3 regions of the Enterobacter sp. genome follow, and region 2 is predicted to be linked to each of the others. Evidence: predicted binding sites of a transcription regulator. Region 2 holds the regulator's gene; each other region holds the start of a gene.

Region 1 (4,223 bases), on a different contig from region 2:
CGATATCGATATTAACGTGCGAATTATTTCGGCGACCCACCGCGATCTGCCAAAAGTGATGGCCCGCAACGAGTTTCGCGAAGATCTCTACTACCGTCTGAACGTGGTTAACCTGAAGATCCCTGCGCTTGCGGAACGTGCGGAAGACATTCCGCTGCTGGCGAACCATCTTTTGCGCCAGGCGGCCGACCGCCATAAACCGTTCGTGCGCGCGTTTTCCACCGATGCGATGAAGCGGCTGATGGCCGCAAGCTGGCCGGGTAACGTGCGTCAACTGGTGAACGTGATTGAGCAGTGCGTGGCGCTGACCTCGTCACCGGTGATCAGCGACGCGCTGGTGGAGCAGGCGCTGGAAGGGGAAAACACGGCTCTGCCGACGTTTGCAGAAGCGCGCAATCAGTTCGAACTGAACTATCTGCGTAAGCTATTGCAGATCACTAAAGGCAACGTGACCCACGCGGCGCGCATGGCCGGACGCAACCGCACCGAATTCTACAAGCTGCTGTCACGTCATGAGCTTGAAGCGAACGATTTTAAAGAGTAGTACCGCAAAATTCGCTTGAATATGATACTGTGAGCAATCGATTACGAGGCAGCTTACAGGCAAGAGTTTAAGGACCCACCATGAAAAAGATTGATGCGATTATTAAACCTTTCAAACTGGATGATGTGCGTGAAGCGCTGGCGGAAGTCGGCATCACCGGGATGACCGTGACGGAAGTGAAAGGTTTTGGTCGTCAGAAGGGCCACACCGAGCTTTACCGTGGCGCAGAGTACATGGTCGACTTTCTGCCGAAAGTAAAAATTGAAATCGTGGTCAGCGACGATATCGTCGATACCTGTGTGGACACCATTATCCGCACGGCGCAGACCGGCAAGATTGGCGACGGTAAAATCTTCGTCTTTGACGTGGCGCGCGTGATCCGTATCCGTACCGGCGAAGAAGACGACGCGGCGATTTAAATATTTTCCAGGCCGGGTAAGGCGCAGCCGCCATCCGACGAAAAAAAGCCCCTCAAACGAGGGGCTTTTTGCATTACAGCACCTTATGCGGGCCGAAGCATTCGTAATGAATGTTGTCCTTGTTCACGCCCAGCTCAACCAGCTGCTTCGCGGCATACTGCATAAACGCCACCGGTCCACAGACGTAGAACTGCGTCTCCGGTGCGCTGAACGCACCTTCATGCTGGCGTAAATCCATCAACCCTTCACTGTCAAATTGCGCGATCCGCTTCCGTCGGCAGGCGATACCAGGTGTGCGCGGTGAAACGCGGCAGGGAGGCCCCGAGCGTTTTCACTTCATCTGCAAAAGCGTGCACGTCGCCGTTCTCGGCCGCATGGAACCAGTTAACCTGCGCCCCGTGGTGTGATCTTGCCAGCGTATCAAGCATCGCCAGCATCGGCGTTTGGCCGACGCCCGCAGAGATCAGCGTGACCGGCGTATTGGTGTCAACGGCCATAAAGAAATCGCCCGCCGGCGCGGCCAGATGCACCACGTCGCCCACGTTAGCTTCGTTGTGCAGCCAGCTGGAAACCTGACCGCCGTCCTCACGCTTCACCGCAATGCGGTAGCCTTTGCCGTTTGGCTTGCGGGTAAGGGAATACTGGCGGATCTCCTGATGCGGGAATCCTTCAGGCTTCAGCCACACGCCCAGATACTGCCCTGGCTGGTAATCGGCCACCGGTTGACCGTCCACCGGCTCAAACTCGAAGCTGGTGATTAATGCGCTGCACGGCGTTTTCTCAACGATGCGGAACGCGCGCGTGCCTTTCCAGCCGCCGTTCTTGCTGGCGTTTTCGCTGTAGATCTGCGCTTCACGGTTGATAAACACGTTTGCCAGCACCCCGTAGGCTTTACCCCACGCGTCCAGCACCTCCTGGCCCGGGCTGAACATCTCGTCCAGGGTTGCCAGCAGGTGTCCGCCCACGATGTTGTACTGTTCAGGTTGGATCTGGAAGCTGGTATGTTTCTGCGCGATTTTTTCCACCGCAGGCAGCAATGCTGGAAGGTTTTCAATATTGCTGGCGTAGGCCGCGATGGCGTTGAACAGCGCTTCACGCTGATCGCCGTTACGCTGGTTGCTCATGTTGAAAATTTCTTTGAGCTCCGGGTTGTGCGTGAACATGCGATCGTAGAAATGGGCGGTGAGTTTAGGGCCGGTTTCCACCAGCAGGGGAATGGTGGCCTTTACGGTAGCGATGGTTTGAGCGTCGAGCATAGCTGCTTCCTTCCGATGTGACTTTAATGATGTATTTTAAATGCATCTTATAAAAATACCCCTGCGTTGTAAATGGTTCTTTGCAAGATGAAAAATATGCATCACAAACCTGAAAAGAAATCCGCTGGAAAGGGCGAGAGCTTTATTCCTCAAACCCTTGCGTGGCGGGTAGGAAAACGTTTGCGTAAAATCGTTTGTCAAGACCTGTTATCACAGAACTAATCAGTTATACTGTTGCCCGTCGTCCAACAGGACTGCCTTTTCAGGCCAAAATTTACTTGTTAGCTGAGTCAGGAGATGCGGATGTTAAAGCGTGAAATGAACATTGCCGATTATGATGCCGAACTGTGGCAGGCTATGGAGCAGGAAAAAGTACGTCAGGAAGAGCACATCGAACTGATCGCCTCCGAAAACTACACCAGCCCGCGCGTTATGCAGGCGCAGGGTTCTCAGCTGACCAACAAATACGCTGAAGGTTACCCGGGCAAACGCTATTACGGCGGTTGCGAGTATGTTGATATCGTTGAGCAGCTGGCTATCGACCGTGCGAAAGAACTTTTTGGCGCTGACTACGCAAACGTGCAGCCGCACTCTGGCTCTCAGGCTAACTTCGCGGTCTACACTGCGCTGCTGCAGCCGGGCGATACCGTTCTGGGTATGAACCTGGCGCAGGGCGGCCACCTGACTCACGGCTCCCCGGTTAACTTCTCCGGCAAACTGTACAACATCATCCCTTACGGTATTGATGAGTCCGGTAAAATTGACTACGAAGACATGGCGAAGCAGGCTAAAGAGCACAAGCCGAAGATGATCATCGGTGGCTTCTCTGCTTACTCCGGTATCGTTGACTGGGCAAAAATGCGTGAAATCGCAGACAGCATCGGTGCTTACCTGTTCGTTGACATGGCGCACGTTGCGGGTCTGATCGCCGCAGGCGTTTACCCGAACCCGGTTCCACACGCTCACGTTGTGACCACCACCACCCACAAAACCCTGGCGGGTCCACGCGGTGGCCTGATCCTGGCGAAAGGCGGTGACGAAGAGCTGTACAAAAAACTGAACTCCGCGGTGTTCCCAAGCGCGCAGGGTGGCCCATTGATGCACGTTATCGCGGCAAAAGCGGTTGCGCTGAAAGAAGCGATGGAGCCAGAGTTCAAGGTTTACCAGCAGCAGGTTGCTAAGAACGCCAAAGCGATGGTGGAAGTGTTCCTGAACCGTGGCTACAAAGTGGTATCCGGCGGGACTGAAAACCACCTGTTCCTGCTGGATCTGGTTGATAAGAACCTGACCGGTAAAGAAGCTGACGCTGCCCTGGGCCGCGCCAACATCACCGTGAACAAAAACAGCGTGCCAAACGATCCGAAGAGCCCGTTCGTGACCTCCGGTATTCGTATCGGTTCTCCGGCCGTAACTCGCCGCGGCTTTAAAGAAGCGGAAGTGAAAGAGCTGGCTGGCTGGATGTGTGACGTTCTGGACAACATCAATGACGAAGCGGTTATCGAGCGCGTCAAAGGTAAAGTTCTGGATATCTGCGCACGCTTCCCGGTCTACGCATAATTCCTCTGCCCTGCAGAAATAAAAAAGGCCGCGCTTGCGGCCTTTTTTTATGGCTTAACGCCGGTCCAGGGAAATAGCCCCCGGCCCAACAATGGCCAGCAAAATAAAGGCGCCAGCAATACTGACGTTCTTATAGAAGTTAATCATATTCGACACGACCGCATCACCGGTCATATCCCAGTAATGGTGACCGATAATCGCCGTGCCCAGGGTATAGAACACAAACAGTACCGCGAGAGGACGGGTGAAAAAGCCCAGTACGATCAGAATGGCGGCAGGCACTTCCATCACTACCGCAATAATGGCCGCCAGCATGGGCATCGGCGTTCCCAGCGAGGTCATGTATTGTACGGTGCCGCTAAACCCCGTCAGTTTTGGATAACCAAAGATAATAAACAGCACGACAAGTGCGATGCGGCCAATGAGCAGCAGCAGGTGACGTGACTG
Region 2 (4,223 bases):
GGTAATCGGCTTCGCGTCGGCATGCGCCTCTTTTTTATGCGCGGGCTTGAGGGCGAGAGCCGGCAGCATCAGTACCAGGGTAATGGCAAACAGCGTGGCGAAGATGGCCTGCCAGTCGAAATGCGCGAGGATCCAGCTGCCCAGCAGCGGAGCCAGGGCAGGGGAGAGGCCCACCAGCGGCATAATGGTGGCGAAAATACGATTTGTGCGGTTAGCCGGGTAGTAGTCGGTCACCAGCGCCTGCCAGGTCACGGCCGCGGCACAGACGCCTACAGCCTGAATAAAACGCAGCACCAGCAGCCAGGTGGCGTCGCGTACCCATAACATCCCCAGGCAGCCCACGGCAAAAATGGCCAGACCCAGCAGCAGTACCGGTTTACGACCAAAGCGATCCGAGAGCGGTCCCCAGAGCAGCTGTGCAAAAGCAAAACCGGCGAGGAACAAACTCAGGCTGGCACTGATGGCGGCAGCGGGGGTTTGCAAATCTTCCTGCATCGCGGCAAAAGCCGGCAGGTACATATCGGTGGCCAAAAAGCCCAGCACGCTTAAGCCGCCGAGCCAGACTAAAAAACCGTTCCTGGGTTGCATTATTTTATTCTCCTGAGGAGGCAGGTATACATTGGCGCTGAGTGTAGGGAGTGCAAAGCCGCTTGTGAAACGCTAATATTTGGCGGGTGCATTCAAATTTTTTGCAGGCAGAAAATGTGGTCAGATTATTCTCTTGAAGTGGTCGATGCTGTCGCGCGTAACGGCAGCTTCAGCGGTGCGGCGCAGGAGCTGCACCGCGTCCCTTCAGCCATCAGCTACACGGTGCGTCAACTGGAGGAGTGGCTGGCGGTTCCGCTGTTTGAGCGGCGGCATCGTGACGTGGAATTGACGCCCGCCGGGGCGTGGTTTTTGAAGGAAGGGCGTTCTGTTATCAAAAAAATGCAGATCACCCGCGAACAGTGCCAGCAGATCGCCAACGGCTGGCGGGGACATCTTTCCATCGCGGTGGATAACATCGTGAAGCCGGAACGCACCCGACAGATGATTGTCGATTTCTATCGTCATTTCTCTGACGTTGAGCTGCGGGTCTCGCAGGAGGTGTTCAACGGGGTGTGGGATGCGCTGGCGGACGGCAGGGCGGAGATGGCGATTGGCGCGACGCAGGCGATCCCGGTCGGGGGACGTTACGCCTTTCGCGACATGGGGATGCTGAGCTGGAAATGCGTGGTGGCCAGCGATCATCCTCTGGCAGCGATGGACGGGCCGCTTAGCGACGATACTCTGCGCAACTGGCCCTCGCTGGTGCTGGAGGATACGTCCCGTTCATTGCCCAAGCGTATCACCTGGCTTCTGGACAACCAGCGGCGGGTGGTGGCTCCGGACTGGGAATCGTCGGCGACGTGCCTCAGTGCCGGACTGTGCGTCGCGATGGTGCCCGTTCATTTTGCGCGTCCGCGCATCGATACCGGCGAATGGGTTGAACTGACGCTGGAAAATCCGTTCCCGGACGCGGCCTGCTGCCTGACCTGGCAACAAAATGATGTCTCGCCCGCCATGGCCTGGCTGCTGGATTATCTGGGGGACAGCGAAACGCTGAACCGGGAATGGTTACGGGAGCCAGCGTAGCTGGCCCCGTAAAGGGATTAACGACGGTAGTCGCGGAACGGACCGTCCGCTACGGAACGGCGTTCAATCAGGCGCGGGTGAACTTCAATGGACTGCGACTCTTCGCGCTTGTTGACGATCCTGTCGAGCAGCATATTGAAGGCCGTTTCGCCCAGCGAATCTTTCGGCTGGTGAATGGTGGTCAGCGCTGGGGTGAAGAAGCGCGCGTTACGCACGTTGTCATACCCGATCACGGAAATATCCTGCGGTACGCGCAGACCCAGTTCATCGGCGGCGCAGAGCGCGCCCATGGCCATGATGTCACCCCCGCAGAAAACGGCGGTCGGACGGTGCGGCTGGGAAACGATCTGCTGCATCGCGCGGTAGCCTGATTCCGGCTCAAAGTCGCCCTGCACGATCCAGTTTTCCGGCACGGTGATCAGCGCTTCTTCCATCGCTTTCATAAAACCGGCCAGACGGCCCGCGCCGGTGTTGCGCTCCAGCGGACCCGGGATCACGCCAATCTCGCGGTGACCGCGTTCGATCAGGTAACGTCCGGCCATGTAACCGCCTTCAAAGGCATTGTCGATAACGGAGTCGGTGAAATCCGCACGCGCTTCGCCCCAGTCCATAACGACCATGGGGATATGGCGATACTCTTCGAGCATCGACAGCACGGATTCCGGATACTCGGAACACATTACCAGCAGGCCGTCAACGCGCTTCTGCGCCATCATCGACAGGTAGGCGCGCTGTTTTTCAATGCTGTTCCACGCGTTGCCCAGAATCAGGGTATAGCCTTTCTGGAAGCAGTTTTTTTCAACCGCTTCAATGATCTCGGCAAAATAGGCCGCTTCACTACTGGTCGCCAGCAATCCAATGGACTTGGTGTGATTAACCTTGAGGCTACGCGCGACCGCACTTGGCGAATAGTGCAGCTCCTTGATCGCTGCCCAGACGGCGTTGCGCGTCTCTTCCGCCACAAAGCGGGTTTTGTTAATTACATGTGATACGGTTGTAGTGGAAACGTTTGCGCGTTTTGCTACGTCTTTAATTGTTGCCATTAAATGTCACTCCAGACCATATCCTAAGCTCCTGAAAAACTTGAAGGTAAACGTTTGCCTTCTCTCACCCTTATCACGCAATCTTGAATTGCGGCACGCCGGGAAAACGACACGGGACGTCAGGAGGGGGTCAATGGCCGGTACGCTAATAAATTTAGCGTGGAATTTTGTCCTATCTTGATGAAAAGGGGAAGAGGTAAAGTGGTTATCAGTATAAATCCAGGAAGATTTTTGACGTAATCTGTGCAAAAATGAGCAAGCTCACTTTTCGTGTGGGGATTAAAAGGAGAAAAATTGATGAGTACCGATCTTAAGTTTTCGCTGTTCACCACCGTTGTTGTGCTGGCTCTGATTGTTGCGGCCGGTCTGACGGCTGCGCTGCACTGATTTACGCGGAGGGAGAGCCTACTCCCTCCCGACTCCCCGGATTGTTACTTCTCTGGCAAAAATCTTTTGCCATTTTGTTAACTTCTCATTTTTTGTGATTGATGTCATGCTTTCCGCTTCTTTGTTCTGTGTCACCACATGACACGGCATCCGGAGTTGACGCATGAAAATCAATTTTCCCCTGCTGGCCCTGGCGATTGGCGCTTTTGGGATTGGCACCACTGAATTCTCCCCGATGGGGTTACTGCCCGTCATCGCCCGCGGCGTGGACGTCTCGATCCCTGCGGCAGGCATGTTGATCAGCGCCTACGCTATCGGCGTGATGGTGGGAGCGCCGCTGATGACGCTTCTGCTTTCTCATCGCGCGCGCCGCAATGCGCTGATTTTCCTGATGGCGATTTTCACCCTCGGCAACGTGCTTTCGGCCATTTCGCCGGACTACACCACGCTGATGCTGTCACGTATTCTGACAAGCCTCAACCACGGCGCGTTCTTTGGGCTGGGGTCGGTCGTGGCGGCAAGCGTGGTGCCAAAACACAAGCAGGCGAGCGCCGTGGCCACCATGTTTATGGGGCTGACCATCGCTAACATCGGCGGTGTTCCTGCGGCAACCTGGCTGGGAGAAGCGATCGGCTGGCGTATGTCTTTCCTGGCGACGGCCGGGCTGGGCGTGGTCGCGATGGTGGCATTGTTCTTCTCCCTGCCGAAAGGCAGCGCCGGAGAACGTCCGGAAGTGCGTAAGGAGCTGGCGGTGCTGATGCGCCCGCAGGTGCTTTCCGCGCTGCTTACCACCGTTCTCGGGGCAGGGGCGATGTTTACCCTCTATACCTATATTTCACCGGTACTGCATGACATTACCCACGCAACGCCTCTCTTTGTGACCGCGATGCTGGTGCTGATTGGCGTGGGCTTCTCGATCGGTAACTATCTCGGTGGGAAATTTGCCGACCGTTCCGTGAGCGGGACGCTGAAGGGCTTCTTAACTCTGCTGATTGTCATCATGATTGCCATTCCGTGGCTGGCGCGAAACGAGTTTGGCGCCGCGGTGGCGATGGTCGTCTGGGGTGCAGCAACGTTCGCCGTGGTGCCACCGCTGCAGATGCGCGTGATGCGTGTTGCGCATGAAGCGCCGGGCCTCTCATCCTCGGTCAATATCGGTGCCTTTAACCTGGGCAATGC
Region 3 (4,223 bases), on a different contig from region 2:
AGGGCAACTTGTCTTTTCATGCACCTGGTTTGTGCACAGATTCAGGCACCCTGCCAGCGGCTGAAGAGATCTTCGGGCAGGTCGATGTCAAACTGATCCAGCACGCGGTTAACGGTCTGATTAATCACGTCATCCAGCGAGGTCGGGCGATGATAGAACGCGGGTACTGGCGGCATGATGACAGCGCCCAGCTCCGCAGCCTGCGTCATTAAGCGCAGATGGCCCAGGTGCAGCGGCGTTTCCCGCACGCAGAGCACAAGAGGGCGACGCTCCTTCAGCACCACATCCGCCGCGCGCGTCACCAGGGTGTCCGTATAGCTATTCACAATGCCGGAGAGCGTTTTAATTGAACAGGGCAGGATAACCATGCCGGCCGTTTTAAACGAGCCTGAGGAGATGCTGGCGGCGATATCACGAGCATCGTGAACCACGTCCGCCAGTGCCTGAACATCGCGCAGGGAGAGATCGGTTTCCAGAGAGAGGGTCTGCCGCGCCGCCTGGCTCATCACCAGATGGGTTTCGACGTCCGCCACGCTACGCAGAACCTGTAACAAACGTACGCCGTAAATCGCGCCGCTGGCGCCGCTGAGCCCAACAATGAGTCGTTTCATGATTTTCGCCCTTACTGATTTCAGGGCAGACTGTGCAGGATTTTGCGGGGAGTTGCAAGTGAGGGCATTCGCCCTCACCTGCCGGAGCATCAACCTTCGTTGTGCATCTCTAAGCTTTCGAGATCGTTCTGCAGCTGGACGGCTTTGGCGTCGTCGTTGCGCAGTGAATCAAGATAGTCGAGGTACTGCTGGTCAACGTCTTTGGTCACGTAAATACCGTTAAACACGGAGCATTCAAACTGCTGAATTTCCGGATTCTCGGCACGCACCGCGTCGATAAGATCGTTCAGATCCTGGAAAATCAGGCCGTCGGCACCGATGATCTGACGAATTTCATCCACTTCACGACCGTGAGCGATCAGCTCGTTGGCGGTTGGCATATCAATACCGTACACGTTCGGGAAGCGAATCTCCGGCGCAGCAGAGGCCAGGTAGACTTTCTTCGCACCCGCTTCGCGCGCCATCTCGATAATCTGCTCAGAGGTGGTGCCGCGAACGATGGAGTCATCCACCAGCAGAACGTTCTTGTCGCGGAACTCCGCGCGGTTGGCGTTCAGCTTGCGGCGCACGGACTTACGGCGCAGATGCTGCCCCGGCATGATAAACGTGCGGCCAACGTAGCGGTTCTTCACGAAGCCCTGACGGTATGGCTTATCCAGAATGCGGGCGATCTCCAGCGCGATATCGCAGGAGGTTTCCGGGATAGGAATAACCACGTCGATGTCGAGATCGTCCCACTCGCGGGCAATCTTCTCGCCCAGCTTGGTGCCCATGTTGACGCGCGCGCTGTAGACGGAAATCTTGTCGATGAAGGAATCCGGACGGGCAAAGTAAACGTATTCAAACAGGCACGGGTTACTGACCGGGTTATCGGCACACTGGCGGGTAAACAGCTGCCCCTTCTCGGTGATGTAGACCGCTTCGCCCGGCGCAACGTCGCGCAGGAATTCGAAGCCCAGGGTATCCAGCGCCACGCTTTCAGAGGCAACCATATATTCAGTACGGCCATCGCCAAGGTCGCGCTTACCGAGCACCAGCGGACGAATGCCGTTTGGATCGCGGAAGGCGACCATACCGTGACCGATGATCATCGCAACGCAGGCGTACCCGCCGCGGATCTGACGGTTTGTCGCAGCAATCGCGGCAAAGATGTTGTCTGCTTCCAGCGGATAGTGACGGAAGTTATCCAGCTCGCTGGCGAACACGTTGAGCAGGATTTCAGAATCAGAGGTGGTGTTAATGTGGCGACGTTTCTCTTCGAACAGCTTTTTACGCAGCTCATGTGCGTTCGTCAGGTTGCCGTTATGGGCAAGGGTGATGCCGTACGGTGAGTTGACGTAAAAAGGCTGTGCCTCAGAGGCGCTGGAACTGCCAGCAGTAGGATAACGAACGTGACCGATCCCCATATTACCTTGCAGACGCTGCATATGGCGGGCTTCAAACACATCGTTTACCAGGCCATTCGCCTTGCGTAAACGGAAGCAGTTGTTTGCATCAATGGTGATGATACCCGCAGCATCCTGCCCACGGTGCTGAAGCACCGTTAACGCGTCATAAATCGACTGGTTTACCGGCATGAAACCGGCGATACCGACAATACCGCACATTCGTCTTTTCCTCGTTAAGCCACATCTCAGGGTTTATGCCCTGGGCAAAAAACTCGACGAGCTTTGCAGATAGTCAAAGAACCATCTGATGATGAAGCTGAACTCTGGAATGAGCTGCGATTTCTGCCAGTCTTCGCTTTTGGAGAACCCGGTGAAGGTATCCAGGAAGAACAGGATCGCGGCCACAATCAGCACGCCTCGTAACGCCCCGAAACAGATCCCGAGCACCCTGTCCGTTCCTGACAGACCGGTTTTCTCGACCAGCTGACCTATCACGTAATTCACGATAGCGCCGACAATCAGCGTTGCGATAAACAGCACCGCGATGGCAATTCCGTTTCGGACCAGTTCATCTTCAAAGCCCGTGAACCAGACAGACAGGTAAGTGTAGTAATGACTGGCGACAAAGAAAGCACAACCCCAAGTCACCAGCGATAACGCTTCACGAACAAAGCCACGGATCAGGCTAACCAGACAGGAAAAACCAATCACCGCTATGATGGCGTAATCAATCCAGACCATATGTGTCCCACGATTAAACGCCCTGTCATCCAGTTCGGGGCGAATTCTAACAGAAAAAGAAAACGTTTGCGTAGGGATTTCCTTCCCGCGCGTAAATAAAAAAGGCGCTGAAAAAATGTTCAACGCCGTGGCCTATCGCCTCTCTCTTAAAGGAGCAGGTCGTACTTAGTTTGCGCTGTAGCCCATCACCACACCGCTCAGGCCGGAGATCTGCTTCAGCTCACCCAGCGACCCTTTCAGTTTGTCTTTAGACGCTTCTGGCCCCACGAGGATACGGGTAATTTTACCCTGCACCGGCGTGGAAGGTGAAGTGTAAACACGATATCCCGCACTGCGCAGTTTGCTTACGACCTCGTTGACTTTATCGGCATTTTTCAGCGCACCGAGCTGCACCACGTAGGCTTTACCCGTTGGGGCAGCAGCGTCCTGCTGCGCCGGTTTTGCTGGCGGTGGGGTTTCTGACGCCGCGGCGAGCTGTTCTGCCGTTTTATCCCGCTGCGGTTTCGGCTGCGGCTTCTCAACCGGCTTCGGTTTTTCAACCGGTTTAGGCTGCTCTACCGGCACCGGATCGATATCGCTGCTGCTCGCTGCCGCCAGGCGAGACGGATCGAGCGACGGTGCTGCGGCATCGCCCGCGCGCACCTCTTCCGCCGCCCCTTCCGGTGGCTGAGCAGGCAGCGCCTGCGTCGCCGCTGGCAGCATATCCGGCTCATCGCGGTCACCCGGTTTAGGCACCAGCGGAATAGCGGCAAACTCATCCTGATAATGCTTTTTCTGCCCGTCGAGCAGCCCGGGAAGAATAATCACCCCGAGCGCGACCAGCACAATGGTTCCTGTTAAACGGTTCTGAAACTTACTCGCCACCGGTTCTCCCCGCGTCCATCACTTCCATGACATGTGCCACCGTGTGGAATGAACCACACACCAGCACGGTATCTTCTGGTTTAGCATCCGCCATCGCGGCATGCCAGGCCTGAGCCACGCTACTGTAGATTGCGCCTTTGCCGAGATGTTCCATCAGCTGCTCAGCCGTCGCGCCGCGCGGCCCCTCCAGAGGAGCACAATACCAGCTATCGACCACACTCTCCATGCAGGCCAACGTCCCGCCGATATCTTTATCATGAAGCATACCGATAACCGCCAGCACGCGCCCGGTTTTTGGTAACGATTTGAGACGTCCCGCGAGATACGCCGCCGCATGCGGGTTATGCGCCACGTCCAGAATCAGGCGCGGTGACTCGCTGACAATCTGGAAACGCCCGGGCAGAATCGCGTTCTGTATGCCGTCGCGGATCGCCTGCTCGCTGACCACGAGGCCGCTCGCACGAAGTGCCGCCAGGGCCGTCGCCGCGTTAGGCTGTGGTACCTGCGGCAGCGGCAGGTTGTCCAGCGCGCCCTGTGCATCGCTAAAGCACCAGGCGTTGTCACACACTTCATACTGCCAGTCAACGCCGCGGCGCAGCAGACGCGCGCCCTTCTCGCT

Evidence for each region. The regulator PurR, encoded in region 2, represses purine synthesis genes. The targets are predictions, from matches to a motif close to CANGCAAACGTTTGCNTG.
Region 1: the regulator PurR is predicted to act here: its motif matches at 2,389-2,406, upstream of glyA (serine hydroxymethyltransferase).
Region 3: the regulator PurR is predicted to act here: its motif matches at 2,796-2,813, upstream of cvpA (colicin V production protein).

What each region holds. Positions count from the first base shown of each region.
Region 1 covers NZ_CDRQYH010000003.1:113,225-117,447, reverse strand. The annotation lists gene glrR (two-component system response regulator GlrR) at 1-544, shown strand, start outside; gene glnB (nitrogen regulatory protein P-II) at 625-963, shown strand; partial or broken gene hmpA (NO-inducible flavohemoprotein) at 1,037-2,219, opposite strand; gene glyA (serine hydroxymethyltransferase) at 2,523-3,776, shown strand; gene ACWYRJ_RS02015 (DoxX family protein) at 3,831-4,223, opposite strand, start outside.
Region 2 covers NZ_CDRQYH010000023.1:18,346-22,568, forward strand. The annotation lists gene punC (purine nucleoside transporter PunC) at 1-588, opposite strand, end outside; gene punR (DNA-binding transcriptional activator PunR) at 703-1,614, shown strand; gene purR (HTH-type transcriptional repressor PurR) at 1,632-2,657, opposite strand; gene cydH (cytochrome bd-I oxidase subunit CydH) at 2,955-3,044, shown strand; gene ACWYRJ_RS09505 (MFS transporter) at 3,208-4,223, shown strand, end outside.
Region 3 covers NZ_CDRQYH010000002.1:33,761-37,983, reverse strand. The annotation lists gene ACWYRJ_RS00970 (UbiX family flavin prenyltransferase) at 42-611, opposite strand; gene purF (amidophosphoribosyltransferase) at 701-2,218, opposite strand; gene cvpA (colicin V production protein) at 2,252-2,740, opposite strand; gene dedD (cell division protein DedD) at 2,906-3,604, opposite strand; gene folC (bifunctional tetrahydrofolate synthase/dihydrofolate synthase) at 3,594-4,223, opposite strand, start outside.